Regions from separate parts of the Pantoea vagans genome, predicted to be linked through region 3. Evidence: predicted binding sites of a transcription regulator. Region 3 holds the regulator's gene; each other region holds the start of a gene.

Region 1 (8,125 bases), 590 kb from region 3:
TCGGCCACAGCGCCACTTTGAGGAAGTACTGATCGGTGAAACGTTCACTGCCGCTGTACTGCACAATAAAATCCCGCATCTGCTGCTCAACGTTGTGGAACACGCCGTGACAGCCGCCCCACATCCCCGCCAGCAAAAGTTCGGTATGGGTGAAATAGTCGCGCATATGGTGGAACCAGTAAGGCGAGGCAAGCCAGGCATCCACTGCCGCTACTTCACGTTCAGAGAGCAAAGAGTCCGCGTCACGCACGATATAGCGTTTGACGCTGGGGTCATCCATTACCAGGAAGCGCCATAGCGTCGGGAAAATGGTTTTCTCGTGCGACATATCCACCAGCTGGGTATTGGGCTGCTTCAGACGCTGCCAGACATGCGGCGGCACGCTATCGTCGAGATAAACCCGGCAGATCCAGCTGGGATACAGCTCGCGGGCGACGTCGATATTTTTGATCAGCGTTTCGCAATAGCGCGGCTGCCCACCATACAGGCTGAAAGAGATGATGTTTTCGTTGGGACTGCCAGGATTATACGGCGGTGGTGTTCCCACAGGAAAAGCCACCTTGTTGCCCTGGCGGAAAATCGCATCTGATTTTTCCAGCGATTCCCGGCCATAACGGGCCACTTCTTCCGGTTTTCCCAGCCATCCACACACTTCAGTTAAGCCATCGAGCCAGGTTTCAGAAGCCTGCGCACGCTGCGCGGCTGGCGCCTGGTAGATTTTTTGATAGGTCTTGTAGGATTTTTTGTAATCCCCGATCCGCATCAGCGTTAGTGCATAGTCGCTCAGCACCTGCATGTTGTGGGGCATGACGCGCAGCACTTCTTCACAGCACCGGCATGCAACGGGAAAATCAGAGGCCGCCATGGCCTGACGAAAACGCGCTGCAACACCTTCAATACGTGATTGCGCCGCAGCGGCAGGGTTTACCAGGGCAGGACGAGGAGCAGAAACCGTTTTGCGCATAGTTTGTTCTCAGAATCAGCTGAAATTGTGCGCAATTTAATCAGGCAATTGCTGAGATCCCTATAAGTCCGGTCTCGAATCATCCTTTGCCTTGCGCACTAAATTAAGCGACGCGCTGCTTCAACTACAATCTTCACCGCATCACTTTCGGTCTGTTTCATGGTCGCCGCATCCGGGATCTCTTTTTGCGTACGGTTAACGATGACACCCGCCACCATGCCCGCTCTCAGCCCCTGACTGGCGCACATGGTTAACAGTGTAGCGGATTCCATCTCATAGTTGAGCACGCCCATTTGCTGCCACTCTTGCATTGAGCCCTGGAAGCGATTCACCACACGTCCTGAGAAGGTATCGTAGCGTTCCTGGCCCGGATAGAAGGTGTCGGAAGAAGCGGTAATACCGATGTGCGTTTTAGCGCCACAGGCTTCTGCTGCAGCCACCAGCGCGGTGGTACAGGTGAAATCTGCCACCGCCGGGAATTCCATCGGCGCGAAGTGCAAGCTGGCCCCGTCAAGACGCACTGAAGCAGTGGTAACCAACACATCACCGACGTTGATATTCGGCTGGATCGCACCGGTGGTGCCGACGCGTAAGAAAGTACGCACCCCCAACTGCGCCAACTCTTCCACCGCGATAGAGGTGGACGGACCGCCAATGCCGGTTGAGCACACCACCACAGGCTTGCCATCCACTTCCGCCAGGTAAGTGGTGAATTCACGGTGCGAGGCGAGGTGCTGTGGGTTATCCATCAGCGCTGCGATTTTTTTCACGCGCTCTGGATCGCCGGGAACGATAGCCAATGTGGCTCCTTTCAGATCGGCTTTAGTGATACCAAGGTGAAAAACGTCAGACTGGGCCATAACAGACTCCTGATAGAGAGAGGATATGCGCGCCACTCTACGTCAGCGAGTGGCATAAATATGTGACTAATTTCACTATAAATTATGAAAGTTACATTATCAGAAAATAATAATGTGATATGCATCACACATTAGCAGTTGGCAATTCTGAATTGCTACAAGCGGTGCTGTGTTCGTTCGGTTGGCAGTGTTAATAGAGAAGAAGAACACATCAACCCTACATCAGCCTGGCTCCTGAAGCAGGCTATAGTTACGTGATTGCGCATTTGCTAGCACGGAGAGAACAATGAAAACCGAAGACAATATGGCACAAAAATCTGCCGCCGGTGGTTTCGCCCCTGCGGTTCAGCCCATCGCAAGCAGTACGATTACTACCTCCAGTGACACGATTCACAGCGGTGAGACATCGGTGCCGAGCCAGGGCGAAAATCTTCCGGCTTATTACGCGCGCCCGAAAGTGTATGAGGGGACGCTACCGGTCGTCCTGGTGGTGCAGGAGATTTTCGGTGTGCACGAGCATATTCGCGATCTGTGCCGCCGACTGGCACTGGAAGGTTATCTGGCCGTGGCGCCGGAACTCTATTTCCGTGAAGGCGACCCAAGTGACTACAGCGATATCCCCACCTTGTTTAAAGAGTTGGTGAGCAAAGTGCCTGATTCGCAGGTGCTGTCGGATCTTGATCATGTGGCTAACTGGGCGGCACGTCATGATGGCGATATACGTCGCATGGCGATTACCGGTTTCTGCTGGGGTGGACGAATTAGTTGGCTGTTTGCCGCGCACAATCCGCAGGTACGTGCCGCCGCCGCCTGGTATGGACGCCTGGAAGGTGAAAAAACCCTGAAGCAGCAGAAGCATCCGATTGATGTCGCAGTGGATCTCACCGCACCGGTACTGGGTTTGTATGGCGGTAAGGATGAAAGTATCCCGCTGGAGAGCATTGATAAGATGCGTCAGGCGCTGCACGCAGCCAATGCCAAAGCAGAGATCGTGGTTTACCCAGAAGCGGGCCACGCTTTCAACGCGGATTATCGACCAAGCTATCACGCCGATTCTGCCGCCGATGGCTGGGCGCGCATGTTAGCGTGGTTTAAGCAGTATGGCGTAGCACCCAACGCCTGATCAGTCAGGGGCGCACTCGCGCCCCCAAATGCCCCTGTTAAACCTTTTCACCCCGCAGGTTTTGCGCCGCTTTGACCATGTTCGCCAGAGCCTGACGCGTCTCCGTCCAGCCACGGGTTTTCAAACCGCAATCAGGATTCACCCACAAACGCTCTTCAGGGATACTCAGCGCCGCTTTGCGGAGCAGGTCTTCCATCCAGGCCACACTTGGCACGTTAGGAGAGTGGATGTCATAGACGCCGGGGCCGATTTCGTTCGGGTATTCAAACACTTTAAACGCCTCCAGCAGATCCATATCAGAACGCGAAGTTTCGATGGTGATGACATCGGCATCCAGTGCGTCAATCGCATCCATGATGTCGTTGAACTCGCAGTAACACATATGGGTGTGGATCTGGGTCGCATTTTGCGCCACCGCGGCGTTGAGGCGGAAGGCATCAACCGCCCATTTCAGATAGGCCGCCCATTCAGACTGGTGCAGTGGCAGGCCTTCACGCAGCGCCGGTTCATCAATCTGGATGATGCCGATCCCGGCTGTTTCCAAATCTTCCACTTCATCACGCAACGCCAACGCAATTTGTTTGGCGATGGTTTCACGCGTCACGTCCTCGCGCGGGAATGACCAGCACAGAATCGTGACGGGGCCGGTGAGCATACCTTTAACCGGTTTGTCGGTCAGTGACTGCGCATACTGCGCCCACTCAACGGTGATGGCTTGCGGACGGCTGATGTCGCCAATAATGACCGGTGGTTTCACGCAACGCGATCCATAGCTTTGTACCCAGCCGTTTTGCGTGAACACGAAGCCATCAAGGTTTTCGCCAAAGTATTCAACCATGTCGTTACGTTCCGCTTCACCGTGTACCAGCACGTCAAGCCCCAGCCGCTCTTGTTCGGCAATTGCCTGTTTGATGTGTTGCGCGATACCCGTGCGGTAGTTTCCGCTGTCGATGTTGCCTTTTTTGAAGTCGAGACGCAGGCCGCGGATTTCAGTGGTCTGCGGGAATGAGCCGATAGTGGTGGTTGGCCAGGCTGGCAGGTTGAAGCGCTGACGCTGTGCCTGGGCACGTTCACGATAGTGGCCCGGACGTTCCACGTCTTTAGCCTGAATTTTTGCCAGACGCGCCTCGACGGCGGCATTGTGAACACGCGTTGAGTGAGCACGGGCACGAATCGGTGCACTCCACGCCGCCAGTGAAGCGGCATCTCCATTATTCAGCGCGTTGCTCAGCAGTGACAGCTCAGCACACTTTTGCAGGGCAAAGGCAAACCAGCTTTTCACTTCCTCATCCAGCCGGGTTTCCACACTCAAATCGATCGGGCTATGTAGCAGTGAGCACGATGAACCCACCCACAGCTGCTGGCGCAGTCCCACCAGCGGCTTCAGGCATTCAAACCAGCGACTCAGGTCAGCACGCCAGACGTTACGACCGTTAATTACGCCGACGGACAGTAGCCATTCAGCGGGCAGCTGTTGGTGAATGTGTTGGATGTCATCTTTACCCTGCACAAGGTCAACATGCAGGCCCTGTACGGGCAGGATTTTGATGACATCAAGGTTCTGACCAATGCTGTCGAAATAGGTGGTGAGCAGCAGTTTGACGTTGCCTTGCAGCGCTGCGTAGGCCGGTTTGAAGGCATCACGCCACGCTGACGGCAGTTCCAGCGCCAGGGCAGGTTCGTCGATTTGCACCCATTCGATACGGCGTTTTTTCAGCTCTGCCAGGACTTGCTGGTAAACCGGCAGGATCTCTTTTAGCAGTGTCAGGCGATCAAACGATTCACCTTTGACTTTGCCCAGCCACAGATAAGTGACAGGCCCCAACAACACAGGCTTAATCTTGTGACCCAGCGCCAGCGCTTCGTCCACTTCATCCAGCAGTTGGGTCCAGCTGAGCCTGAACTGCTGACCTTGGGTGAACTCGGGCACCATGTAGTGATAGTTGGTGTTGAACCATTTGGTCATTTCAGCCGCTGCCGCGGGCTCACCGCTGGGCGCACGACCACGACTAATGCGGAACAGGGTGTCGATATCGATAGAACCGTCTTGATTTTGGTGGCGTGCGGGCACATTGCCGAGCAGCAGGCTAGTACTTAGTACGTGATCGTACCAGGCGAAATCGCCGACCGGCAATAAATCTACGCCCGCCTCTTTTTGCTGTTGCCAGTGTCGGGCCCGCAGTTCACTCCCTACGGCCAGTAGCGCTTGTTGCGAGCTGAGGCCTGCCCAGTAACTTTCCAGTGCTTTTTTGAGTTCACGACGCAGACCAACGCGAGGGAAACCGAGTGTGTGGTTCAGAATGCTCATTGGGTGTACTCCAAACGATGCGAACCCTTTATCTTCATCCAGCAAGCATGATGGCGGTCCGCTGAAGGCTTATACTGGACAAAAAGAGAGTGGCCGTATCGCTTGCTTGAGATGTTTAGCCGTCCAGATGTTTACACCGCTATCTTCTGCGGGTACTGTATGTTCCTCAAGCGCAATCTGTTCAATCTCGATGTGAAGGACTCTCATGATCGAACTCAAACACCTGAGAACGCTGCAGGCGTTACGGAATACCGGCTCTTTAGCTGCCGCCGCCGCCCAGCTTCATCAGACACAATCGGCGTTATCTCATCAGTTCAGCGACCTGGAACAGCGGCTGGGCTTTCGCCTGTTTGTGCGCAAGAGCCAGCCGTTGCGGTTTACGCCGCAGGGTGAGATTTTGCTGCAGTTGGCCGAGCAGATTTTGCCGCAGATTCAGCAGGCATTGCAGGATTGCCACGAGCCACATCAAACCACGCTGCGCATTGCCATTGAGTGCCACAGTTGTATTCAGTGGCTGACACCCGCCTTGAGTAATTTCCGTAAGAGCTGGCCGCAAGTGGTGATGGATTTTAAATCTGGCGTGACTTTTGATCCCCAGCCAGCGTTGCAGCAGGGGGAGCTGGATGTGGTGTTGACCTCAGATATTCTGCCGCGCAGCGGGTTGTTCTATACGCCAATGTTTGATTTCGAGGTGCGTTTGGTGTTGGCACCGGATCATCCGCTGGCGCAGCGTGAACATATTTCGCCGGAAGATTTGGCTGATGAAGTGTTGATGATTTATCCCGTTCAGCGTCAACGTTTGGATATCTGGCGTCATTTTCTGCAACCCGCTGGCGTGACCCCCGCCTTGAAGAATGTGGATAATACGCTGTTGTTGATTCAGATGGTGTCGGCCCAGATGGGCATTGCCGCGTTACCCCATTGGGTGGTGGAGAGTTTTGAGAAGCAGGGCCTGGTGGTGACCAAGACGCTGGGTGATGGTTTGTGGAGCCGCTTATATGCTGCGGTTCGCGATGGCGAGCAGCGTCAGCCGGTGTTAGAGGCGTTTGTACGATTTGCCCGTCAGCACGCCTGTGACCATTTGCCCTTTGTCCGCGATGCCGCGCGTCCGGGTTCACTTCAGTCCGTTTCTTTATGATCCCGCGGGCGGCGTGTGTCGCCCGTGCTGTTATCCCTGCCCTGCCTGCTCTATAATGCGCCGCCTCAATCCGCGACCAAGAGAGTTTCACCATGACGAGTAACGATGTTCTGCGCAGCGTGCGCTATATGCTTGATTTGAGCGATAGCAAAGTGGTGGAGATTTTTGCCTTAGCGGGCAGCGAAGTGCCATTGGAAGATGTGCAAGCGTGGATGAAGAAGGATGATGATGCTACGTTTCGTAAATTGCCTGACGTGCTGATGGGCTATTTTCTGAACGGGTTGATTTTCTATCGCCGTGGCAAGAGTGAAGATGCGCCTGCACCGTCGGTAGAGCGCCGCATGAATAATAATATTTTTATCAAGAAGTTGCGTATTGCCTTTGCTTTGAAGACAACGGATATCACGGAAGTGTTGCTGAAAGCGAACTTCAAGGTGTCTCAGGCAGAAGTGGGCGCGATTTTCCGCAATCCGGATCATAAGAATTACCGCGAGTGCGGTGACCAGATTCTGCGTAACTTTTTGAAGGGACTGACGATGATTCATCGTCCTGCGGCGCCAGCGAAAAAGGCGTAGTCGCTTGGAGATCGGAGCAGGGTCGGATATAGGCCGCTCCGATCATGAAGGAATCTCACATCCCTCTGGCTTAAGCGCTGCTTTTTCCTAGCACCCAACGCTTATGAACGTAGAGTGAAGCAAAAATCACGATGGCTCCGGCAATAAAGCTTGGCCAGTGTGGTTTTTCCTGCCAGATGGCCAGATTGACCAGCAAGCCCGCCGGTACGTGCATGTTGTTCATGATACCCAGCGTGCCCGCATCCACCTGAGTGGCACCGTAGTTCCACATGAAGTATCCCAGTCCCGATGCCGCCACGCCCAGCCACACCAGAATGCCCCACTGCAGTGAGGTGGTAGGTAGTTTGTTCGGATTACCCCACAGGCTCCAGGCAATGATGGCGATGATCACCGCGCCAAGATAGAACCATGAGAATGCGGTGTGCTGCGGCATCGGACGGGTTTCCTGCAGGCGCTTGTAGCCGACCATGCCAATGGCAAAGCAGATGTTGGCGGCTTGAACCAGCAGCAGGCCAAACCAGAAATGGTCGCTGACTTTGTCGTAACGGATGATGGCTGCCCCACCGACTGCCAGCAGCGCACTGAATGCATAGCCAATTCGCAGCGGACGTTTGCTGAGCAAGTCGTAAATCAACGTCACATACAGCGGCGTCATCACCGTGAACAGCAGGAACTCTGACACGCTGAGATAGGTGTAAGCCTCAAAACTCAGCAGATACATGACGCCCAGCTGCAGCATCCCCACCAGCATATACAGCAGGATGGTGGAGGCGCGATAGCCTTTCCAACGCAGGAAAGGCAGGAAAACGATGGCCGCAAGTGCCAGGCGCATCAGCACCGAGAACCAGGAATCAACCTGGCCGGCGAGGTATTCCCCGATCAAACTAAAGGAAAAAGCCCACAAAATGGTGGTAACGATCAGTAACAGCACGGTATTGATCCCAAAATGAACAGTGGCGCTAGTGTAAACAAACTGTCGTCATGGGTTTGAATTATTTGGTTTACAACAGACCAAAATACAGACAAACAATGTAAGGCAAGAATAAGTGGCCTGTCTCGCCAGACATCATGCGCGAATACCAACATTTCCTGGTTTATTTCGCTCTTTAATGTCATCAAACTGTAACAAATGTGTCACACGTCACAGTAACGTGACG
Region 2 (8,125 bases), 1.2 Mb from region 3:
GAAGTTCGACGTCATTATCTCTGACTGCACCGATCCTATTGGGCCAGGTGAGAGTCTGTTCACCTCCGAGTTCTATGCGGGCTGTAAAAATGCCTTAAATCCAGGCGGCATCTTCGTCGCGCAAAATGGGGTCTGCTTCCTGCAACAAGAAGAAGCCATTAACAGCCATCGTAAACTCAGCCACTACTTCTCAGACGTCAGTTTTTATCAGGCGGCGATCCCTACTTATTATGGCGGCATCATGACCTTCGCCTGGGCCACGGACAACGAAACCCAGCGCCAGTGGGATGCAGCCACTTTGCAATCGCGCTTGGACGATGCGGACCTGCGCTGCCGTTACTACAATCCTGCGATTCATGTCGGTAGCTTCGCCCTGCCGCAGTACCTGCTGAATGCTTTGTCGTGTGAGGAGTGACGAAATTGCAAAAGCTGAAACTACACGGCTTCAATAATCTGACGAAAAGCCTGAGTTTTTGTATTTACGATATTTGCTACGCCAACAGCGAAGCCGAGCGTGATGGTTATATCGCGTATATTGATGAGCAATACAATGCCAACCGCCTCACGGAAATCCTGACGGAGACCTGTTCGATTATTGGTGCCAACGTGTTGAATATTGCGCGTCAGGATTATGAACCTCAGGGAGCCAGCGTCACGATTTTGGTGAGTGAGGAGCCGATCAACCCGCAGGATATTGATCAATCAGAAATCCCAGGTCCGTTGCCCAATTCGGTGGTAGCGCACTTAGATAAAAGCCATATCTGCGTACACACCTATCCGGAAAGTCATCCTGAAGGGGGTTTATGTACTTTCCGCGCCGATATCGAAGTCTCCACTTGTGGCGTGATTTCACCGCTCAAAGCGTTGAATTACCTGATACACCAGCTGGAATCTGACATCGTCACTATTGATTATCGCGTACGCGGTTTTACCCGCGATGTGAACGGCGTTAAGCACTTCATCGACCATGAGATCAATTCGATTCAGAACTTTATGTCCGAAGATATGAAGGCAATGTACGACATGGTGGATGTGAACGTTTATCAGGAAAATATCTTCCACACCAAGATGTTGCTGAAGGAATTTGACCTGAAATATTATCTGTTCAACACCAAGCCTGAAGAGCTGAGTCCGCAGGAACACAAGCGGATTACCAATCTGCTGTGGAAAGAGATGCGCGAGATTTATTACGGCCGCAATATTCCGGCGACGGGGTTGAAGCTGTTGTAGTTCGGTGGGTGCTAATACCCTCACCCCGCCCTCTCTCAATGGGAGAGGGAGTAAAACGTGTGAAATTTGGCATGTTCTGCGGGCGGTCCCCTCGCCCGCTTGCGGGAGAGGGTTAGGGTGAGGGAAATAGTCAGGCAGTCAGTTGCAGCCCTATCCCGCGCTCGCGCAGATCGCGGCACACCACTTCATCCAGACGGGCATCGGTCACCACATCGGTCAGGCTATCAATCGGCGCGGCGCAATACAGCGACCAGGAGCCATACTTACTGCTATCCGCCAGCAAAATCCGGCGACGTGCATTGGCCAGCAGATCCATCTTCAGCCCGGCTTTATCTTCCGTCGGCGTGGTAATACCGCGTTCGATACTCCACGAGTTACAGCTGACAAAAGCGATATCCGGATTGATACTGCGTAACAGACGGCGACCGTGTTCCCCAATGCAAGACTGGCTGGAATCATCAATACGGCCACCAATAATGGTGGTTTCAATCTGCTTAAATTCAGACAGGAATAACGCGATATGCAGGTCTGCGGTGATGACGCGCAACTGCAGATGGGTCAATTGACGCGCCAGCTCCAGCATGGTGGTGCCCGCATCCAGCACCACAGAATCGCCCGTCTTGACATAGCTGGCGGCAAACTGCGCGATGGCTTGCTTCTCAGCCAGATTACGCTGCATCTTCTCCAGCGTGGTGGGCTGAGCAGGAATGAAGCGATTAAGCGTCACACCGCCATGGCTGCGGCTAATGACGCCTTCCTTGTCGAGCTTGATCAGATCGCGGCGGATCGTCGCAGGCGAGGCAGAAATCGCACTCACCAGCTGTTCTACAGTGACCAGATTATGACTTTTCAAATAGTCCATAATCTGGTCGAGACGGCTTTGTCCCTTCATATTTCCCTATGCTAGCTGCATCGCGAGTTTAATGGAGATCGCCATGCTCGCAGAGTTCGCTTTACCTGTCCAGGCGATATCAAACGCCGTGCCATGGTCCGCCGAAGTACGGATAAAAGGCAATCCCGCAGTGATGTTGACGCCGTCATAAAAGCCTAATAGTTTCAGTGGGATATGACCTTGATCGTGATACATCGCCACCACCATATCGTACTGCCCCTGCTGACACTGCAGGAACACGGTATCCGGCGGGCAAGGGCCATAGACATCAATCCCCTTCTCTTTCATCACTTTGATTGCCGGCGCGACGGTAGTGATCTCTTCATCACCAAACAGACCGTTCTCACCTGCATGCGGATTCACACCGGCCACGGCAATACGAGGATTGTCAAAGCCGACGCGGCGCAGGAAACTATCCGCCATACCAATTACCGTCTGAATACGTTCGCCATTCAGGGTGTCGAGGAACTTACGCAGCGCAATGTGGGTGGTCACGTGAATCACCTTGAGGTGATCGGTGTACAGCACCATCGCGTAATTTTTGGTGTTGGTGAGTTGCGCCAACAGCTCAGTGTGCCCCGGATAAATATGCCCTGCTGAGTGCAGCGCTTCTTTATTCAGCGGTGCTGTGGCAATCGCATGGACGTCACCCGCCAGCGCCAGTTCAGTGGCACGCTTCACACATCGCCAGGCCAAATCGCCCGCTTCTTTCTGCACGACACCTGGCTTAAGGGCTTCAGGATTTGCCAGAGGTTCGTCAATCACGTTAATAATGCCGGGTGCAAAATGCGCATCTTTCACTTGATCCAGCACGCGCAGTTCAGCCTGCGGCGTAATGTTCAATCCCATCACCCGACGCAGCGTGCTGGCGCAGCCGATCACCACCGCGGGAATACCCGCCAGCTCGCCTTCTGCTAACGCTTTAATGATGATCTCCGGGCTGATGCCCGCCGGATCGCCCATGGTCACCGCAATAATTTTATTCACTCGACTTCTCCTCAATGAAACGGATGGCTTCTACCAGGGTGTTTTCGTCGCCAAAGCCACCCGCTTTGGTCATCACCGGCAGGTGTAATTCGCTATTAAGCAGAACCCCGTGCGGCACACAGCCTGCCACCAAGCCCTGAATCTGGAAACCGCTGGCGCCCAGCGCCTGTGCTACGGCAATGGCAACGTCGCCGCCAGAAAGATACAAACCGGCAGGCAACCCATGTCGGCATACCTTGCTGGTTAACTGTGCCAGGAACTGGCAAATGCGTTCACCTAATTCCTGGCGTGAAACCTGATGCTGCTGGCAGAGCTGTTCAATATCGTGACGCTGATCGGCATGCTGTGTGGTGCGCACTACACAATGCGCCCCGGCACTTATTGCTTGTTGCATGGCCTGTTGCCACACGTTAGCTTGCGGCCATGCGGGCTGCGCAAACAGCTGGCGAATATCGATGTCGATAATGCGGATCTCTCGCTGAGTACCGAGACGGGCAATCTGCTGCTGGGCAATCGCACTCATCGACCCCACCACCGCTAAGACCGGCCGTGCCGGACGTGCAGCCAGATACTCTCCCAGCGCGTCGCCCAGTCCCGATGCGCCCGCCAGTAGCGGTCTGATGGACAAGGTTGCTGCTGCCGCCATCAATAACGCAATATCCGCATCCTGTTCGGCATCCACCACCACCAGGCCCTGCTTAGTGGAGAGAACCTGTGCCAGTTGACCACTGCGCACGGTGGCCAGATCGAGCGTTTCGCCCGCCATTGCACTCTGCATTTGTAGCCGGGTTAACACATGGCTACTGGTGACGGGCGTTTTAGGATCGCTGGCAAATTCGGTATCGGTCAGGCGCTGCTGATTGATCCACACCTCTCCCTGACGGGTGGTGCGTCCCAACCTGGGTACCGCAGGCACCACCAACGCCAGAGTTTTCCCGCTGGCTGTTAATGCCGCTTCAATTTCAGCGCCTGGATTGCCGCGCAGTGTGGAATCGATCTTTTTAAACAGCCAACCATCCTGGGCAATCGCCTGATGCTGCTGTACGGCAAGCGTTGTACGATGCGCAGCATCTGCGGCGCTCACCGCTCGGCTATCGGTGCTGATCACCAGTACATCCGCACTGTTGGCATCATGTGGCGTGCTGCTATCAAACAGCACATGCACTTTTGCGCCCGCTCGCGCCAATCCGCTACCGGCATCATTGGCCCCGGTAAAATCATCGGCGATCACTAAGACTGGCGTTTTCCATGGCTGTGAAGTCATTCTCTTTCCTCTACCGGCAGCTCGCCGTGTTGAGATTGATTATATTCAATCATGATTGATTATATGTGAGCAAGATCAAATTATTTGAAATCAATTTGCCCTATAAATTTAGGCACTGTAGTGACAGAACCTGCACTGATTGAGCAAAGTTAATCATTCAGTACGAAAAAACCGCAATAAGGGTATGAAATGAATATCAACAGCACCGTGATCAGTGGCTTTCAGGCGCTTAATGACCTTAGCTATTTGCTGCAAGGTAAAGAAAAAGCGCTTCTGGTAACCGATAAGAATATTGAAGGCATTCCAGCGGTTCAGACGCTGATCGCGCAGCTGAAGCAGCAGATCAGCAGTTTAAGCATTGTAAACAGCGTCCCACCAGAACCGAGCCAGCATGATGTTGCTGCCATTGTTGCTGCGTTGCCCTCTACAGATGTGGACCTGGTGATCGGCGTCGGCGGAGGCAGCGTACTGGATGTCGCAAAGCTGCTGTCGATCCTGTGCGTTGACGGCGCACCCACGCTGGATGCGCTGCTGGCCGGTGAAAAACCACAAACCCGTACCACATCCCTGTTGATCCCGACCACTGCGGGTACAGGATCGGAAGCCACGCCTAATGCGATCCTGGCGATCCCTGAGAAAGAGACTAAGGTGGGCATTATCACACCGGTGATGCTGCCAGATTATGTCGCACTGGTCCCCGAGCTGACCACCAGCATGCCGCCACACATCGCCTCTTCAACCGGTATCGATGCGTTGTGCCATCTGATCGAGTGCTTTACCGCCACCGTGTCCAACCCGGTAAGCGATAACTATGCACTGATCGGCATGAAAAAGTTGTTCGCCAGTCTTGAGACCACCATTGCCGAGCCGGGCAACCTTGAGGCGCGCCTCAATATGCTGTGGGCCTCCTATTATGGCGGCGCGTCCATTGCTCATGCCGGGACGCATCTGGTCCATGCAATGTCTTATCCTCTGGGCGGCAAATATCACCTGCCACACGGCGTGGCGAATGCCATTCTGCTGGCCCCTTGCATGCGCTTCGTCCGCCCTGCTGCGGTGAGCAAATTCGCGCAAGCCTACGATTTACTGCCAGATGCCGATACCACACTGGATGAAGAAGCCAAATCTCACGCGCTGGTGGAGTATTTCGCCGCGCTGGTGAAGCGTCTCAAATTACCGGCCAGTCTGGAAGAACTGGGCATTGGCCCAGATCATCTGCCGTATCTGGTTGAAGCCGCGCTCGACGTGCAGCGTCTGATGAAGAATGTGCCGATGAAAGTCAGCGCCGATGACGTGAGAAACGTCTACCTGACGCTGTTTCCGGCTTTGAATCACTAAGGATTAATGAGGGAATCATGAGCAAGAAAATTCAGGGCGTATTAACCGCCATCGTCACCACTTTTGATAGCGAAGGTGCATTCAACCCAGCCGCGCAACGCGTGCAAGTACAACGCCAGCTGAGCGCAGGCAACGGTATTTTCTGCGGCGGCACCAACGGTGAATTCTTCGTGCTGAACGAGCAGGAGAAACTGGCGGTGACGGAAACCTGCGTCGATGAAGTGAACGGCGCGGCAGCGGTTGTGGCGCATATTGGTGAGATCTCTACCCGTGAAACCATTCGTCTGGGCAAGCAAATTGCCAAACTGGGCGTCGATGCCGTTTCGGTGATCACACCTTATTTCGTGCCACTGAAGCAGGAAGAGTTGATCGCTCACTACCGTGCAGTGGCCGATGCGATTGATGTGCCGCTTTATCTGTACAACATCCCTGCGCGTACCGGCAACACCCTGCAGCCGGAGACTGTGCGCACGCTGGCCGCGCACCCGAACATCATCGGCATTAAAGACAGTGCGGGCAGCTACGAAAGCCTGAGCGGCTTCCTGCAAGCAGCAGAAGGCATGGAAAACTTTAACGTGCTGACTGGCCCAGACTCGCTGATCCATCGCGGCTTTGTCGAAGGTTGCACCGCCTGTATTTCTGGCCTGGCCAACGTGGCACCGAAAGAGATCAACGCCATCTGGGCACGTTTCCACGCGGGCGATATTGAAGGTTCACGCCAGGCGCAAGAGAACATCACCGGTCTGCGTACCGATCTCTACAGCGTCGGTTTCCCACCGGCCACCGTGAAACGTGCGGTTTCACTGCTGGGTTCTGATGTAGGCAACAGCCGCTATGCAGTGAGCTTCTCTGCCGAAGAAGAGCAGAAGATCCGCCAGATCGTGAATCAGTATTTGCAGTAATGATTTTGGGCAGTCTTTTTGCCTTTTTACCACCTAAATACCCTAAATAATTCGAGCTGCAGGACAAATATGCCGCAGGCTTATTTGAACAGCGCTAGCGCTGGCCCGTAGGGTGAGGCTTTAGCCGAATCACGCGGCAAGTGAGTTAATCCCCAGGAGCTTACTGAAGTAAGTGACTGGGGTTAGCTCACGCAGCCAACGCACCTGCAGCTTGAAGTATGACGGGTATTAACACCGGGAAGAATCATGAAAGTCATCTGTACCTCACCTTCATTCGCCAAATACGACGCTGCCCCCATCGACACCCTGCAGCAGCACGGTTTTGAGCTGATTACCCTGCCCGCTGATGCACCGCTCAGCGCGCTGGAACCGCATCTGGCCGATACCGTGGCGATGATCGTTGCGTTCACTGACGTCAACGAAGCACTGCTGGAGAAAGCGCCACATCTGAAGATCGTGTGTAAGCACGGCGTTGGCGTTGACAACATCAATCTGGATGCCACCCGCGCGCGCGGCATTTATGTCACCAACGTGCCGGATGCCAATAAACATGCGGTGGCTGATTTTGCCTTTGCGCTGATCCTCAACAGCGCGCGCCAGATTACTCAGGCGGCGATTGAAACCCGGGCGGGCAACTGGCCACGCATCTTTGCCACCGACGTGTATGGCAAGACGTTGGGCATTATCGGCCTTGGCAATATTGGCAAGCAGGTGGCGTTGCGCGCCAAAGGTTTCAACATGCGCGTTATCGCTTTTGATTTTTATCCGGATGAGAAATTCGCCGCAGAACACGGTATCGAATTTGTCAGTCTCGACCAACTGACTGAAAGCAGTGATTTTATCACGCTGCATAAGCCGCTCACCGATAAAACCCAAAACCTGTTTGATGCTGCGCGCATCAAGCGCATGAAGAAAAGCGCTTTCCTGATCAACGCGTCACGCGGTGGCATCGTTAATGAGCAGGACCTCTATCAGGCGTTGCTGGATAACGTGATTGCCGGTGCGGCTGCCGACGTGTTCGAACAGGAACCGCTGGCGGAGCACCCGCTGTTTACGCTGAGCAACTTTATCCCGACCTCGCATATCGCGGGATATACCGACGGTGCCATCAGCGCTATTGGTGAACGCTGCGTGATGCAAATAGTGCAGTGCATTAAACAGGGCGAACGCCCAGTAAATATCATGAACGGGCTGGATTAACTTTTTCAAACCCCTATTTAATCCATTTTATATCCCAAGTCATTGGTGTTGTAGCAAGGCGGTAAATTCATTCATCCTCAGGAGCTTATTCCAGGGGGGAATGAATGCAGCCAACGCCGCTACAGCGCGAAGGACGCCGGGAAGGTGAAAATAATATGAATAACACCTCTCGCTCTACCCGTATTCGCTGGTGGATTGCAGGCCTGATGTGGCTGGCAATCGCCATTAACTATATTGACCGAACTGTACTCTCTGCGGCCGCTCCGCACCTGATTAAAGAACTTGATATAAACCCAGAGATGATGGGTTTTA
Region 3 (8,125 bases):
ACAGCGGCGGTTGCCCTGTTAGCGCTCTCTTCTGTATCCGCTACTGCTCTTGCAGCAAAAGGGGATACGCATGTGCTGCTCACCACTTCTGCGGGCAATATCGAACTCGAACTGAACAACCAGAAAGCCCCGGTTTCGGTGAAGAACTTTGTCGACTACGTCAACAACGGTTTCTACAACAACACCATTTTCCATCGCGTGATCCCTGGCTTTATGATCCAGGGCGGCGGCTTCACAACGGACATGCAGCAGAAGCAGACCGTTGCACCGATCAAGAACGAAGCCGATAACGGTTTGCGTAACCTGCGTGGCACCATTTCGATGGCGCGTACTGCAGATAAAGATAGCGCGACCAGCCAGTTCTTCCTGAACGTTGCGGATAACGCCTTCCTCGATCACGGTCAACGTGATTTCGGTTATGCGGTATTTGGTAAAGTTGTGAAAGGCCAGGATGTGATCGATAAGATTGCGCAGGTGCCAACTAAAGATGTCGGCCCATACCAAAATGTGCCGTCAAAACCGATTGTTATCCTCTCTGCCAAAGTCCTGCCTTAATCGTCTGACGCGCCATTCTGCAGTGGCGCGCTCTGCCGTGCTCCGGCAAAGCTAAAATTTGCTCTTATACTTAGGGCAAATCGCTTGCCGGAGGCCCTATGACCAGCAAACTCACTGAAAAACAGAAAACCACACTGTGGCAGCAGCGCCGTGCGGCCAGTTATCAGGCCAGTTGCCGCCTGGCCGGTTATGCGCCTATCGAAATCCCCACTGAGCAGCAGGAAGATCGACTGGAATCATTGAGGAGGCAATATGGCGGATAACAGTCTGGCGGTGCGCGATCCCTATCTTTGGCATAACGACAGGGTGCTAAAAAATCGTCTCGATATTCATGATGAAGCGCAACTGCGTAAAGCGGAATTGGCTTTTAGCGCGGCACGTCTGGCTACGCTGGAGTTAGGGCCGCGCAGCAGAGGGATGCCGTGGCTGTGCCATATTCACCGCACCCTGTTTCAGGACCTCTACAGTTGGGCCGGTGAAGTGCGCAGCATAGATATCTGGCGCGACGAAACGCCATATTGCCACTGTGAATATATTGAGAAAGAGGGCAATGGGCTGATGGCGGCGCTGGAGGATGAGCAACAGCTGGTCAACCTGCCGCAGACGGAGTTTGTGGCACGTCTGGCGCACTATTACTGCGAGATATTTGTGCTGCATCCGTTCCGCGCGGGAAATGGGCGGACACAGCGTATTTTCTTTGAACAGCTGGCGCTGCATGCCGGTTATCTGCTGACGTGGGATCAACTGGAGCGAAACGCCTGGCGCAGCGCGATCTTTGCCGGTGTGGCGGGCGATCTGGCACCGTTGACGGCGCAGTTTGCGAAAGTGGTGAGCCCCGCTCGTTAAAATGCGTAGAATAGCGGCGGTTTTTCTGGCCTGAGGGCACTATGCTGCTGCTAATTGATAACTACGACTCCTTCACCTGGAATCTCTACCAGTACTTCTGTGAGCTGGGCGCGGATGTGCGCGTAGTGCGTAATGACGCCATTACCGTGGCGGAAATCGAGGCGCTGCCGCTGACACATCTGGTGATTTCTCCTGGCCCCTGTACCCCGGATCAATCCGGTGTCTCGCTGGAGGCGATTCGCCACTTTGCTGGACGCCTGCCGATACTTGGCGTGTGCCTTGGCCATCAGGCGATTGCGCAGGCATATGGTGCGCAGGTGGTTCGCGCGCGCCAGGTGATGCATGGGAAAACTTCCGTAATCCAGCACACCCAGCAAGGCGTGTTTCGCAACCTTAATAATCCTCTCACCGTGACGCGCTACCATTCACTGATTGTGGCGCGCGATACGCTGCCCGCAGAATTCGACGTCACCGCCTGGAGCCTGCGCAACGGCGAGCCGGATGAGATCATGGGCTTCCGCCATCGCACCTTGGCGCTGGAAGGGGTGCAGTTCCATCCTGAGAGCATCCTCAGCGAGCAGGGCCATCAGCTCTTGGCTAATTTTCTGAACGCGTAACTTATGTTTGCCTTCGTGTGATTTTTTATGCATATTTTGTGATTATAATTTCACTTCAGCTCAACAAATAACCCAATGAGGTCGGCAATGGCAGCGGAAAAACTAGCGGTAACCCGGGAAACGTTCGATAACGTGATTTTGCCTGTTTATGCACCTGCGCAGTTTGTGCCGGTTAAAGGTAAGGGCAGCCGAGTCTGGGATCAGCAGGGCAAAGAGTATATCGACTTCTCCGGCGGCATCGCGGTAACTGCTTTAGGCCATTGCCATCCGGCGCTGGTGGAAACGCTGAAATCGCAGGGCGAAACCTTGTGGCACACCAGCAACGTATTCACCAACGAACCGGCACTGCGTCTGGCCAGCAAACTGATTGCCGCGACATTCGCCGATCGTGTGTTCTTTGGTAACTCAGGCGCGGAAGCCAACGAAGCGGCTTTCAAACTGGCGCGTTATTACGCCTGCAAGAAACACAGCCCGTTCAAAAGCAAAATTATCGCCTTCCACAACGCGTTCCATGGCCGTACCCTGTTTACCGTCACTGTAGGCGGTCAGCCGAAATACTCTGACGGTTTTGGTCCGAAGCCTGCCGATATCGTGCATGTGCCGTTTAACGATCTGGATGCCGTCAAAGCAGTGATTGATGACCACACCTGCGCCATTGTCGTCGAGCCGATTCAGGGCGAGGGCGGTGTGGTGGCGGCGACCGCAGAATTCATGCAGGGCCTGCGCGCGCTGTGTGATGAGCATAAAGCGCTGTTGGTGTTGGATGAAGTGCAAAGCGGCATGGGGCGTAGCGGCAAGCTGTTTGCTTACGAGCATTACGGCATCAAACCCGACATCATCACCAGTGCAAAAGCGCTGGGCGGCGGTTTCCCGGTGAGTGCGATGTTGACCACCAACGAAATTGCCTCCGTGATGGCACCAGGCGTGCACGGCACCACTTACGGCGGTAACCCGCTGGCCTGTGCGATTGCCGAAACCGCGCTAGATATTATCAATACACCAGAAGTGCTGAATGGCGTGGAAGCGCGTCGCCAGCAGTTCGTGGAAGGTCTGCAGGCCATCAACAGTCAATTTGAACTGTTCAGTGAGATTCGCGGCAAAGGTTTACTGATTGGTGCGGCGTTGAAACCGCAGTACGCCAGCAAAGCACGCGACATCCTCAATGCATCAGCCGCAGAAGGATTGATGGTGCTGACGGCGGGCACCGACGTGATTCGTTTTGTGCCTTCGCTGGTGATCGAGCCAACCGATATCGCAGAAGGCATGGCGCGTTTCGCCAAAGCCATTGAGAAGGTGCTGGTGGCGTAATTAACTTTTTGGCCGTAATACTTTGAGCCAGCGACCATGATGCGGTCGCTGGCTCCATGCCAGTGAAGAGATAGTGTGCATCACGTTCAGGTGTTGCAAGATGCGCTTCACATGCTGTTCCACAATCGTCACCGGCCCCTCATTCAGATTCTCCGGCGCTTCCAGAATGTTGCTGTCATTGCCTGGTCCATCGTATGCCAGCCGCTGCTGACAGCGTTGCAACGCAATTTCACAGGATTGCAGATAACGCTCCGCCAGTTTCGGCGTCAGCATGGTGTGCTCACGCGCCAGAATCGTCATGGCGTTGAGATGCTCGACGATAAACTGACTGTGTGTTACCCACATGCGCATATCTTTCAGGTACTGCGCGTTGAAGCCCGGTTCGCTTGATGCCTGGTTAAGCGAGTTGAACAGCGCATTGTGCGCCTGATTGACCTTCATGCGCTGGTACGCCAGCTTTTCCGGCGATTGTTCAGGCCCCAACAGCATTCGTAACGCTTCCTGATAGGCTTCCAGCGCATCATGGGCGTTGCTGCGCAGCAATCCGCTCTGCCACTGCGGCCACAGCCAGATCATGCCTGCAAACGCAATCAGACAGCCCATCAGCGTATCCATCATGCGCGGCAATAAGAACTGTGCGCCATTGAGCGACAGCAGCTGTAACGAATACACGGCGGTAACGGTGAAGCCAATCATCGACCAGCCATAATATTTGCGCGTCACCAGATAGCTGGCGAGGGTGATGGCCAGCATAAACAGTAAGGTGACCGATTCGGGTACGGCCAGTCGCAGTGAGGCTGCCGCAATCAGCAAGCCGGCAAAGGTGCCGAGCGCACGGTGCTGAATGCGCACCCGCGTGGCGCTGTAGCCATTCTGACTGACAAACATGATGGTCATCAGAATCCAGTAGGGCTTAGGAATGTTGAAGAACAGCGCGACTGCGCTGCCGAACATTAGCATCACCGAGATGCGTGCGGCGGTGCGTAAAGCGGCAGATTTCAATGACAGATAGCTGCGCAACGCGGGGAAGAACGGCAGACGGCGCTGACGATCCGCCATCAGGTCACGCGTGTACAACGGCTTCTGCGTGCGTAAGACGCGTGCGATACGGCTGAAGTGGTAGTAACAGAAGTTGCCGACCGGATTATCTGGGTGCTGGCGCGCGATTTTTTCCAGCGCCCCGAGTGGCTTCTCCATATGGAAGCGCTCCGGCAACTGATGATAGAGAATCGCATCGGCGAGGATGCGCAGGCGCGCGGAGATGGTTTTCGCATTCCAACGGATCACCGCCTCAGCGTGGCTCTGCTCGACCAGCTTTTGCACCTCTTCCGGCTGATGCAGGCTCACCGAAATGTGTTCCTGTAAATCCAACGCCACCTGAAACGCTCGCGTCAGACGCTTATGGCTGTTATCGCGGCTGGCCGAGAGCATATGCATCTGCTGATAACAGGTGGTGATCAGATCGACGGCTTTTTGCTGGCGTGCCAGTAGCGGCGGTAACGCTTTTTCAGGATCGGTGAGTTGCGTCAGCAGCGTGTATTTCGCATCACAGTAATCTGCCAGTTCGCGATACAGCAGGCTCAGGGTTTCACGCATCGGCTGCTCTTTCCACAGCCAGAACCAAAACCAGTTAAACAGGCCGTACCAGAACGTACCGCCGATATACAGCAGCGGCGGCACCCAGACCGGCATCCTTCCAACCAGGCTGAGGCTAAAGATGGCGGCGATCAGGGTGGCTGGCAGCAAGCGGCCATGCAACGGGCTGATTTCGCCGGTGACACCAATCAGCAGCGGCAGCACAAACAGAATGAGCGGCAGCGGAATCTGATAATCCGTGAGCAACTGGATCGAAAAACTGCCGATGGCAAACAGCGAACCGCCGACAATCAGACGTTTGAAGAAGCGTTTATGCGGGGTATCCAGACCGGCCATGTTGCAGCAGGCAGGCACTAATGAGAACAACAGGCCTTTTTGCAGATCGCCAAACAGCCAGCCAAGTGCCACAGGCAGGCACAGCACCAGCGTTTGCCGCAGGGCGTAGTTGACCTCAGGATGATAGATGATTCGGCGCCACATCAGCTCATCGCAAACAAAAACGGCGCGATGTTGCCATCACGCCGTGGGTGATAAGAAATTAGCGGGTGCCGTAAACGACGATGGTTTTACCGTGTGCGGAGATCAGGTTCTGATCTTCCAGCATTTTCAGGATGCGCCCCACGGTTTCGCGTGAGCAACCCACGATCTGACCAATCTCCTGACGGGTGATTTTAATCTGCATCCCGTCTGGGTGAGTCATCGCATCTGGCTGTTTGGCCAGATTAAGCAGTGTTTGCGCGATACGGCCCGTCACATCGAGGAAGGCAAGGTTGCCCACTTTCTCGGAGGTGATTTGCAGACGACGCGCCATTTGCGACGAGAGTCGCATCAAAATATCCGGGTTTACCTGAATCAGCTGACGGAATTTTTTGTAGGAAATTTCAGCCACTTCGCAGGCAGTTTTGGCACGTACCCAGGCACTACGTTCCTGACCTTCTTCAAACAGGCCGAGTTCGCCGATGAAATCTCCCTGATTGAGGTAGGAGAGGATCATCTCTTTGCCTTCTTCATCTTTGATCAGAACCGCAACGGAACCTTTCACGATGTAGTACAGCGTTTCCGCTTTCTCACCCTGATGGATGAGCGTGCTCTTTGACGGATATTTGTGAATATGGCAATGGGACAGGAACCATTCGAGTGTAGGGTCTGTTTGCGGTTTGCCGAGAACCATTCGCTATTATCCTCTATTGTAATCGTGCCCAAAGCACAGGGGGCAGTTTTCCCTGTCAGGCGGTGTAATCGTCGAGCGTTTTATTTCCGGGTGATTCTTAAGCTACGCTTTTGATTCTTCCCGCCTTCGTCTGTTACGACGAAAATATTTTCAGCACTGTTTGTAGCACAGCTTTTGCAAGCTGTCTTCTGTTGTCTCGCTTCAGCAACAGGCGGAAGAGTCTGGATTGCTGTTTATCAACTGAAAGCGTACTCTGGCGGCAAAATAGCCACTTCAGGAGAAAGAATAATGCAGGCACGAGTGAAATGGGTGGAGGGGTTAACCTTTCTCGGAGAATCCTCATCTGGCCATCAGGTATTAATGGACGGTAATTCAGGGGATAAAGCGCCGAGTCCAATGGAGATGGTTCTGATGGCGGCGGGCGGCTGTAGCGCGATTGACGTGGTGTCTATCCTGCAAAAGGGCCGTAATGATGTGGCCGATTGCGAGGTGAAGCTCACCTCTGAACGCCGTGAAGAAGCGCCACGTATTTTTACCCACATCAACCTGCATTTTATTGTCAGCGGCAAAGCGTTGAGTGATAAAGCCGTGGCCCGCGCGGTTGATCTCTCCGCTGAGAAGTACTGTTCAGTAGCGATCATGCTGGGCAAAGGCGTGGAAATCACCCACAGCTATGAAGTGGTAGAGCTGTAATTCTACTGTAGCGGCGCGATTTATCGCGCGGTGTGATGCACGCCATACATCGTGCCGCTACAGAAATTCTGGATTATTCAATCCGTTTACCTTCTATCAGCCGTTGCACCAGCGGTGTCATGATCAATTCCATCGCCAGCCCCATTTTGCCCCCCGGCACCACCAGCGTATTCATGTGTGAAATGAACGAGCCCTGAATCATTGCCAGCAGGTAAGGGTAGGCAATCCCCTCCAGACCACGGAAATGGATCACCACAAAACTTTCGTCGAGCGAAGGGATCTCACGTGCGGCAAACGGGTTGGAGGTATCCACGGTCGGCACGCGCTGGAAGTTGATGTGGGTGCGAGAGAACTGCGGCGTGATGTAGTTGATATAGTCCTCCATCGAACGCACCACGGAATCCATCACCGCTTCACGAGAATGCCCACGTTCGCTGGTGTCGCGCACCAGCTTTTGAATCCACTCCAGGTTCACAATCGGCACCACACCCACCAGCAGATCCACATGCTCTGCCACGTTGTGCGGTTGGGTCACCACACCGCCGTGTAACCCTTCATAGAACAGCACATCGGTGTTGTCCGGCAGCGGCTGCCACGGCGTAAAGGTGCCCGGCACCTGATTCCACGGCACCGCTTCATCATAGGTGTGCAAATACTTGCGCGATTCGCCCTGACCGGTTTTTCCGTAGTGCTTGAACGTCTGCTCTAATAAACCAAAGTCATTGGCTTCGGGGCCAAAGTAGCTAATGTGACGACCCAGATCGCGCGCTTTACGGATCGCCATGTCCATCTCTGGACGGGTGTAGCGATGGAAGCTGTCACCTTCCACTTCCGCAGCGTGCAGATCCAACTGCTGGAATATTTTACGGAAGGCGAGGCTGGTGGTGGTGGTACCGGCTCCGCTGGAACCGGTAACGGCAATGATTGGATGCCTGGCTGACATAACAGAACTCCCTGTGAGGTCCGGCGATGAGCATTGTTACCACGAATTGCCGCGCGGTGCATTAACCGCGAAAATCTCGCGCAGGCATGATATTCACTGATTCATGCAGTTCAGACCACACCAGCACGACTTCGCCGCGTTCCAGTTGGCGGCGCACATCGGCCACCTTCTGCGCCAGGCTGCGCTCCTGCTCGCCGTAATCGGTACCTTCACGTAACACGAAAGTTTCAATCAGGTTTTCCAGCGTTGTCACTTCAAGTTCTTGCCAGGGAATAATCACGATCACACATCCAGATAGGTTGAAAGCCAGTCAGGTACACGCTGTTCCAGCCACATTTTCGGCTTCAGCAAGGTGCCGCCAACAAAACCAACATGACCGCCTTGTTGCGTCAGCTG
Region 4 (8,125 bases), 810 kb from region 3:
CACTGAACTGGCCATAAAGAACCAGTTATCGATCACGCTGACGTGCACGGTATCGCTCACCGCTTTCGCCGCTTCGGTACTGATACCCGACAGCAGGACGTCGGTGGTGACGATCAGCAGATTGGCGGTAAATCCAGACGCCACACCGGCAATCGCTGCCAGCAGACCCGCTACCGGATGACGACCCACCGCGAGGAAGATCAGTGCGCCGAGTGGTGGCATCACCACCAGTGCCGCATCCGATGAGATATGGCTGAAGAAGGCGATAAACAGCACCATATAGCTGGCGTAACGACGGCTCACGCGTGAGGCCATCTTCACCATCAGCGATTGCAGCAGGCCGACTTTCTCGGCCAGGCCTGCACCAATCACCAGCGCCAGAATCGAGCCGAGTGGCGTAAAACCACTGAAGTTTTTGATGATGTTCGGCAGGATCCACTGAATCCCAGCCACGCTCAGCAGGTTATTGACGCGTACCAGCTCGCCGTTGGTGGGATTTTTCACTGCCAGATCAAAGGCGCTGATAATGGCGGTAGCCACCATCAATACCACGATCAGATAGACAAACAGTAAGAATGGGTTCGGCACTTTATTGCCGACGCGCTCTATCCAGCTAAACAGCTTCCCTGGGCTGCGGTTCTCCGTGGTCACTTCCATCAGCTTTGCCTCATTAGTCGTCTTGTTGTATTTGCATGCCCGCGTTGGGGCTGTCATTTTTATAGTGTTTTAGATATTTCTGGGCGCATAAATGCGCCCCCTACAACTGTGGTAAACCTTACAACTGCGCCTAAGCCCCGTAGTGTACGCATTGATGCGCACTTAGTCGGAGTACCGCGCTTATTTCAGGATGACAACTTCGATGGTGTGACGTCTGCCGGTATCGGGCAAACATAAGGCTGTTCGCGGCGCACACGCTGAAACTCCTCACGACAGCGTGCCAGCGCGTCCTCGTCCTGTAACAAGGTCAGCGCGGTGGCGGCCATCACTTTGGCGGCCAGACACATGCCTTTGTGACCCAAAGAGGTGCGGCCCTGTGCCACCAGTTGCCAGGTGTGCAGCGGGGTACCGAAGGCAAAACAGGGCGCGAAGCACTGTGCCGTCGGCGTGACCCAACTGACATCGCCGACATCGGTTGAGCCGTACAGCAGCTCGCGCGTGACGGCGTACGGCGCCACCTCATCCATCAAAATCTTGTCACCCAGCGCTTCTGTCCACGCCACGCCCGCTTCACCGCCGGTGCGTGCCGCATTCAGGCGCGCATTGCGCAGATCGTCTTTGGTCAGCGTGGCACGGATCTCGGCGGCAAACTGCTGCTCATCCGCGCTGTAAGCTGGCAGGCCAAACTGATGCAAATTGCGCTCCATGACGGCTTCCAGCGCACGATTGGGCACATAGTTGGAGCAGGCTTTGTCGAATCGTACCGTCATGGTGGTGTCCGTCATCAGGGCCGCGCCTTTGGCGATGTTGATGACGCGCTGGTAGATATCCTGGGCCTGATCGAGTTCCGGTGCGCGGATCAGATACAGCACTTCGGCATCGGCCTGCACCACATTGGGAGAGACGCCGCCAGTATTAGTCACGGCGTAGTGCACGCGGGCTTCCTGCACGATGTGCTCGCGTAAGAAGTTGGCACCGGTATTCATCAGGGTGACGGCATCTAAGGCGCTGCGGCCCAGATGCGGGGAGTTAGCGGCGTGCGCGGCGACGCCCTTGAAATGAAACGCGGCCTGAATGTTGGCAAGGGTGCTGAGGTTGAACATGCCGCTGAACCCTTCAGGATGCCAGGTGACAGCCGCATCGACATCATCAAACAGTCCTTCACGCACCATAAAGGTTTTGCCGGAACCGCCTTCTTCGCCCGGACAACCATAAAAACGCAATGTGCCGCGTTGACCGTTCTGCGCCCACCAGGCTTTAATGGCAAAGGCGGCAGCCAGCCCGGCGGTGCCTAATAAATTGTGCCCGCAGCCGTGTCCGTTGCCGTTCTCGACCAGCGGTTGTGGCGTGGCGCAGCCCGATTGCTGGCTTAAACCGGCCAGTGCATCGAACTCACCCAGAATCGCAATCACCGGCTTGCCGTTGCCGATGCTGGCGATAAAAGCGGTATCGATATTGCCGACGCCGCGTTCAACGCGAAAACCTTCCTGCTCCAGCGCATCAGCCAGAATGGCGGCAGACTGCGTCTCTTCAAAGCGGGTTTCCGGCACATCCCAGATGGCATCGCTGAGCGCAGTAAAGCGCGGCTGATTCTCGTTGATGTAATGATCGATAAAGTCGTGATGGCTCATCGCTGGCCTCCAAACTGCGCCTGATTCAGCGCCAGGGTGGCCAGCGTTTGCACCGCGGTGGCCATGATCGCTTCATCAAAATCGAATCTGGCGTTGTGATGGCCTGCTGCCAGATCGCAGCCGAAGATCACATACGAAGACTGGCCGCCGCGCTGCTGCACGCGCTCCAGCATGTAGGTGGCATCCTCTGAACCTGCCGCCTGCTGTTTGGTATCAATGACCGAGGTGAAAATGCCCATCGCATCGGCCTGCTGGTGGATGAAATCCACCCACGGTTGGCTCGGTGTACAGCTGCGAGCACCGCCCATCAGTTTGATATCGTACTCAACGCCATACATCGCCGCCGCGCCAGCGATGACGCGCAAAGCCTGCTGATAGATATCGTCGTTAACCTGATTGCTGACGCCACGGGTTTCGACTTTCATCAGCGCGCAATCCGGTACCACGTTACGGCCGGTGCCCGCCTGTAATACGCCGACGTTAACGCGCGCCACGCCGCCGCTGTGTTGCGGCAGATTATGCAATGCCAGCGTAGCCTGTGCGGCAGCGAGCAGGGCATTGCGGCCCTCTTCTGGTTTACCGCCTGCATGTGCGCCGATACCCGTAAAACTCACATCCAGTTTGGTGGTGGCGAGGAAGCTATCACTGCCGCAAACGATTTCGCCTGCGGGCACGCCTGTGCCAAGGTGGATGGCGGTAAACAGATCCACATCATCCACCACGCCTGCAGCGACCATGGCTTTCGCACCGCGCACGCCTTCTTCGGCGGGTTGGAAGATGATCTTGATGGTGCCGCTGAGCTGATCTTTCATCTCCATCAACACGCCCGCCAGCGCCAGTCCGATGGTGGTGTGCCCGTCGTGACCGCAGGCATGCATCATGCCGGCATTGCAGGAGGCAAAGCCCTCGCGGGTCGGGATATGGTCGGCATCACGGCTTTCGTTCTGGTCCAGTGCATCCATATCGACCCGGAAGCCCATTACTGGGCCGGGACGACCGGTTTCCAGCGTGGCGACAACGCCACAGAAACCGCCTGAGAAATGGGAGATCCACTGCGGCAGCGCACCTTGTTCTAGCGCGCGGGCTTCTTGCTGCGCCAGCACCTCGGCGGAGGGCAATCCCATACGCGCATCAGCATCGATCACTTCACGGCCCAGCTTCAGCTGATAACCAAGGCGATGCAGCTCTTCAGCGACCAAGGTCGCGGTACGGAACTCCAGCCAGCCCGATTCGGCAAATTGGTGCAGATCGCGACGCCAGATTTGCATCTGCGGTATCCGCGCGTTGACGAGGTCGGAGAGGGTTTTCATCGGCATATCCTTTGTGTTGGTTTTTTATGCATTAACCCGAATCTACACAATGGTATTGGTGCGCATAAGATGCGAATATCTTGTCACTGATAAACAACGGTTATCACAAAAATCATGCCTGCCAACCTCAAACTTCATCAGCTGCGTGCCTTTGTCGACGTGGCGCGCCAGGGTAGTATTCGGGCGGCCAGCCGCTTATCGGGGCTATCGCAGCCCGCACTGACCAAAGCGATCCAGGAACTGGAGCTGGCGCTCGGTGCGCGCCTGTTCGAACGGCGTCAGCAAGGCGTCACGCTGACTGACATCGGTGATAACTTTTTTCGACATGCCAGTCTGGTGCTGGAAGAGCTGCGCGTGGCGCAGGAGGATATTCAGCAACGCCTGGGACTGGCCGGTGGCCGGGTCAATATTGGTGTGGGCGGCAGTATCGCGCGTACCATCATGCCGCAGGTGATCACTCAGTTTCATCGCGAATATCCGCTGGTGAAGGTGCGCATTGTTGAGGGGCAACTGGTGTCGATGGTGCATGAACTGCGACAGGGTGCGCTGGATTTCACCATCAATACCTACGATCAACACCATCTGGATCAGGAACTGATTTTTGAACGCTTGATGCAGCGAGAATATCAGGTGGTGATGCGCAAAGGGCATCCCATGGCCCATGCGCGATCCCTCACGGAGTTGCAGCACTGTGACTGGACCATGCCGACGCCGCAAGGCAGCTATTACCGGCTGTTGCACGATTTGTTTGGTGAACGCGGCATGGCACCGAAGATCGTCGTCACCTGTGAGACCTTTATGGCCTGTACCAGTCTGGTGGCGAAGAGCGATTTCGTCAGTATTATTTCGCGCGATGTGATTGAAGATCCTACCCACGGCGGGCAGTTAATCGCTCTCGATCTTGACGATCCGCTGCCGAAAGCCACGTTCTATTTGATTCAGCGAAAAGACACCGCGCTGACGCCGATGAGTGCCTATATGGCGCAATTATTCCGGCGTTACTGTCAACAAAGGTAAGAGTGCGGCCTGGCTCCCATCTGATTAAAAATTGCGCACTACACTTGCACTGGACGTTCCAATTCTGGAGAACTGACCATGCAAATTACTCCCTATGTGTTTTACAACGGCCGCTGCGAAGAGGCGATCGCCTTCTATCTTGAGGCGACCGACGGCGAACTGCTGTTCAAAATGACCTTTGGCGATATGCCAGACGAAACAACTGTCGAAGATGAAGGCTGCCCATCTGGCATGACGTTCTCACCCGAACAGATAATGCACGCGCACCTGCGCATCGGGCAGGGCGAACTGATGATGAGCGATGGCGCACCGCAGGCGAATTACGCAGGATTTTCCGTGAGCTTATCAACGCCGGATGAGGCACAAGGCAAGCGGTGGTTTGATGCATTATCGGCAGGCGGAGAGGTGACGAAAAAGTGGGAACCGACCTTCTGGGCGCACGGCTTTGGCATGTTCACCGATAAGTTTGGCGTGCCCTGGATGGTGAATGCCTATAAACCACAGATTTGACAGGTGTTGTTGAGATGCGTGGCGGCACAATTCATTGCGTGTATGTTACCAGGTGCGCATAAATGCGCACCCTACGAAAACCGCACACGATCGTTGTAGGGTCGCCATTTATGGCGACCTGGTCCATGCAATCAGAAGTTGTAACCCACCACCAGGTAGTAACCCCAGCCGGTTGATTTCACTTCAAACGGACCGTTGCCGAAGTTCAGCTCCTGACCATCCGCCCACTGTCCGCCGTTGTGGAAGTAACGCGCCACGGTAGAAACGTGCCAGTGATCGTAGTTCAGCGACAGGATGTGGCTGGAGGCGATCGAGTTGCTGGTACGCGATGGACCGGTTTCGTCACGCAGATCCGAGCCCCAGTCGAAGTTGGTGAAGCCGATATAGCTCAGCTTACCGCCCCACAGATCGGTAATCGGCACAAAGTATTTCACCTTGAAGCGATAACCATCCCAGCTGTTTTCGTTCGCCGCACCATAGTTCTGCCACTGGTACTTGGCATACACGTTCAGTGACAGGCCGATATCGCTGTGGGTATCAATATCGGTACCCAGACCCATGTACCAGGTGTTTTGACGCTGTGACGCGTTGCGACCCATGTCATAGATATAGTTGTTCGCGAAGTACCACTCTTTAAACGGACCAAATGCCAGGCTGGTGCCGGTCAGTTTATCGATAGAGAAACGCGGCTCAATTTCCATGAACAGCGGCGAACCGTGGTCGAAAATGCCGTTTGCGTTGCTGTTGCCTGCGCCAAAGAAGTTGGTCAGGTCGGCATAGCCGTAGAAATCGAACCAGTCCTTTTTGGCAAAGGCTTCGTATTCGAGATACACATCGTTGTTGAACTGAGGTCCGAAGCGCGTGTGATAGCTGCCCACCACGTTTACGCTCTGATGCCACCAGTCAGAAAGATACTGCGGATCGCTGTCTGCCGCTTGTGCCGCGCCGGTCCAGCTGCTGGCCAATAAGGCCCCTGCTATCAATGCTTTAAATTTCATTATTGTTATCCACATGCTTGTGATCGCCGCGAATGCGCCGCGATCGTGTCAAATCGATCCCAGGGGATGGGCAGTGTGTTGGTTTAAACGGTCTGAATCGCCGAATTTTCAAGTGCGCGTAATGTGCCTGTAACAGAGCGATAGGAAATAGATTTTGATCACGTTTGTCAAAATGTGTTGCATTTTGATTCATCTGAAATGTGACTGTGATCACAAAAAAGGCGTGTTGCGAACGGAACCCCGCAACCGATTACGTTGTCGCGTTCAGCGGTAATTTGATGGGATGTTGAAAAGGAGGGAGTGGCGCGATTTATCGCGCGGCCTGAAGACCGCGCTCTACCGAAAAGGTTAGCAACCGTCGAATCAAGGCAAGGTCACACGTACCTGCAAGCCAGAAATCTCGCCTTGCGGATTATGACAGTTGGACAGCGCCACCTGCATTTGATGCTTTTGCGCCACGCTACGAACAATGGATAACCCCAAGCCGCTGCCTTGTGCCTGCACATCCGGCGAGCGTGTGAAGCGGTCAAAGGCGCGTTCAATAAAGGATTCCGGCATGCCTGGACCATTATCGATGATATCCACCACGGTGTGATTGCCCACGCGATGTAACAGCACATCCACCAGACTGCCCTCTGGCGTGTGCAGCATGGCATTGCCTATCAGGTTATCGAACAGGCTGCGCAAATCGGAGCGGCTGGCGTGCAGGCGGTAATGCGTCGTGCCGTTAAAGCCAATATCAATCCCGCGTTTGTCTGCCACCACCATCAGTTGCTCAATACTCTCTTTGAGCAGATCGTCGATGTCGATGGTCTCGACGGAGGCTACTACCGACTGATCTTCCTGCCGTGAGATGTTGAGCAGTTGCGTAACTAAGTGGCGCGTGCGCGTGACGCCCGCTTCCAACTGGTCAAACTGTCGGCTGGCCTCGCCCGGTTGAATATGCTGACGCAGATTTTCCAGTTGGAGAGTGACGGCGGTCACCGGCGTGCGTAATTCATGCGCGGCATCTTCCAGGAACTGACGCTGTGAAGACCAGGCCGCACGCAGTTTATCCAGCAGCGAGTTATAAGCCGCGACCAGCGGCAGCACTTCATCGGGCAGGCTGTTGGGTGAAACCGCGTGGGGGTGCAGCGTTTCCTGGGCGGCAATTTGCCGCGACGCCACGCGTAAATCTCGGGTAATCGCGCGAACTACTAACCATATCACCAGCAGCGAGAGTGGCATCATTAGCATCAACGGAATGATGGCGGAAAGTACCCGCTTCACCATCAAGCTCTTCATGTAGCCAATGTTATGCAACACCTGAATATTGCCAATTTCACTGCCTAACTCACCGGGGCGGGTATAGACACGCCATTCACAGTCATCGCCGCAGTCGCCCACTTTCAAATCTGACCAGCCTTTTTTGGGCTGGAGCGGTGCCTGTAACGCAGGCCAGGAACTGGCGCGCAGGTGGTTGTGGTCATCCCACAACTGCACGATGTAGGTACTTTTTAGCTTCTCTTGCTGCATCACCATCGGCATTAGCGCGGGCATGCGTTGGCTGGATGACCAGGCATCGGCGATCTTCGCGAGTTGATCGTCCTTCATGGTGCCCATCATGTCGCCATAGCAGTGGTAGAAGTACCAGGTGACGCCGCCAATCATCGCCAGGTGCAACAGCACCAGGGTGAGCAGCAGTTTGTTACGCAAGGAGCGCATAAAGGTGAAAGGTTTCATATTGCCGGTACTCGCCAGCCCAGGCCGCGTACGTTACGAATCACTTCGTTATCAAGCTTGCGGCGCATGCCGTGGATCAGCACATCAACGGCGTTACTGGTGACTTCTTCTCCCCAGCCATAGATGCGGTTTTCTAATTGTTCACGCGATAAAATCGCGCCGGGACGTTCCAGCAGTGCATACAGCAGCGCATATTCACGGGCGGTGAGTTGTTCGCGTTGCCCTTTATACAATACCTCACGCGTCATCATATCCAGCTGCACATCGCCGCTACCTAACA

What was found. The regulator CRP, encoded in region 3, controls carbon source genes, mostly activating them, when cyclic AMP is high. The targets are predictions, from matches to a motif close to ATGTGANNNNNNTCACAT.
Region 1: the regulator CRP is predicted to act here: its motif matches at 1,937-1,954, upstream of udp (uridine phosphorylase).
Region 2: the regulator CRP is predicted to act here: its motif matches at 4,437-4,454, upstream of LK04_RS15195 (iron-containing alcohol dehydrogenase).
Region 4: the regulator CRP is predicted to act here: its motif matches at 6,322-6,339, upstream of LK04_RS17050 (nucleoside-specific channel-forming protein Tsx).

The regions. Positions count from the first base shown of each region.
Region 1 is NZ_CP011427.1:3,878,667-3,886,791, forward strand. It holds gene LK04_RS17965 (tetratricopeptide repeat protein) at 1-964, opposite strand, end outside; gene udp (uridine phosphorylase) at 1,063-1,824, opposite strand; gene LK04_RS17975 (dienelactone hydrolase family protein) at 2,111-2,947, shown strand; gene metE (5-methyltetrahydropteroyltriglutamate--homocysteine S-methyltransferase) at 2,985-5,255, opposite strand; gene metR (HTH-type transcriptional regulator MetR) at 5,461-6,393, shown strand; gene LK04_RS17990 (DUF1456 family protein) at 6,486-6,968, shown strand; gene LK04_RS17995 (carboxylate/amino acid/amine transporter) at 7,039-7,899, opposite strand.
Region 2 is NZ_CP011427.1:3,241,114-3,249,238, forward strand. It holds gene speE (polyamine aminopropyltransferase) at 1-415, shown strand, start outside; gene speD (adenosylmethionine decarboxylase) at 421-1,230, shown strand; gene LK04_RS15180 (DeoR/GlpR family DNA-binding transcription regulator) at 1,361-2,122, opposite strand; gene LK04_RS15185 (D-threonate 4-phosphate dehydrogenase) at 2,129-3,109, opposite strand; gene dtnK (D-threonate kinase) at 3,102-4,373, opposite strand; gene LK04_RS15195 (iron-containing alcohol dehydrogenase) at 4,563-5,711, shown strand; gene LK04_RS15200 (dihydrodipicolinate synthase family protein) at 5,729-6,613, shown strand; gene LK04_RS15205 (phosphoglycerate dehydrogenase) at 6,860-7,813, shown strand; gene LK04_RS15210 (MFS transporter) at 7,969-8,125, shown strand, end outside.
Region 3 is NZ_CP011427.1:158,171-166,295, forward strand. It holds gene ppiA (peptidylprolyl isomerase A) at 1-555, shown strand, start outside; gene LK04_RS19910 (YhfG family protein) at 654-818, shown strand; gene LK04_RS00705 (putative adenosine monophosphate-protein transferase Fic) at 808-1,401, shown strand; gene LK04_RS00710 (aminodeoxychorismate synthase component II) at 1,443-2,018, shown strand; gene argD (bifunctional acetylornithine/succinyldiaminopimelate transaminase) at 2,106-3,326, shown strand; gene LK04_RS00720 (YccS/YhfK family putative transporter) at 3,327-5,402, opposite strand; gene crp (cAMP-activated global transcriptional regulator CRP) at 5,461-6,093, opposite strand; gene LK04_RS00730 (OsmC family protein) at 6,382-6,786, shown strand; gene LK04_RS00735 (phosphoribulokinase) at 6,860-7,729, opposite strand; gene LK04_RS00740 (YheU family protein) at 7,791-8,009, opposite strand; gene LK04_RS00745 (hydrolase) at 8,012-8,125, opposite strand, start outside.
Region 4 is NZ_CP011427.1:3,664,018-3,672,142, reverse strand. It holds gene abgT (p-aminobenzoyl-glutamate transporter) at 1-657, opposite strand, end outside; gene LK04_RS17070 (M20 family metallopeptidase) at 843-2,288, opposite strand; gene LK04_RS17065 (amidohydrolase) at 2,285-3,598, opposite strand; gene LK04_RS17060 (LysR family transcriptional regulator) at 3,713-4,615, shown strand; gene yjdN (VOC family metalloprotein YjdN) at 4,694-5,125, shown strand; gene LK04_RS17050 (nucleoside-specific channel-forming protein Tsx) at 5,257-6,123, opposite strand; gene LK04_RS17045 (sensor histidine kinase) at 6,487-7,845, opposite strand; gene LK04_RS17040 (response regulator) at 7,842-8,125, opposite strand, start outside.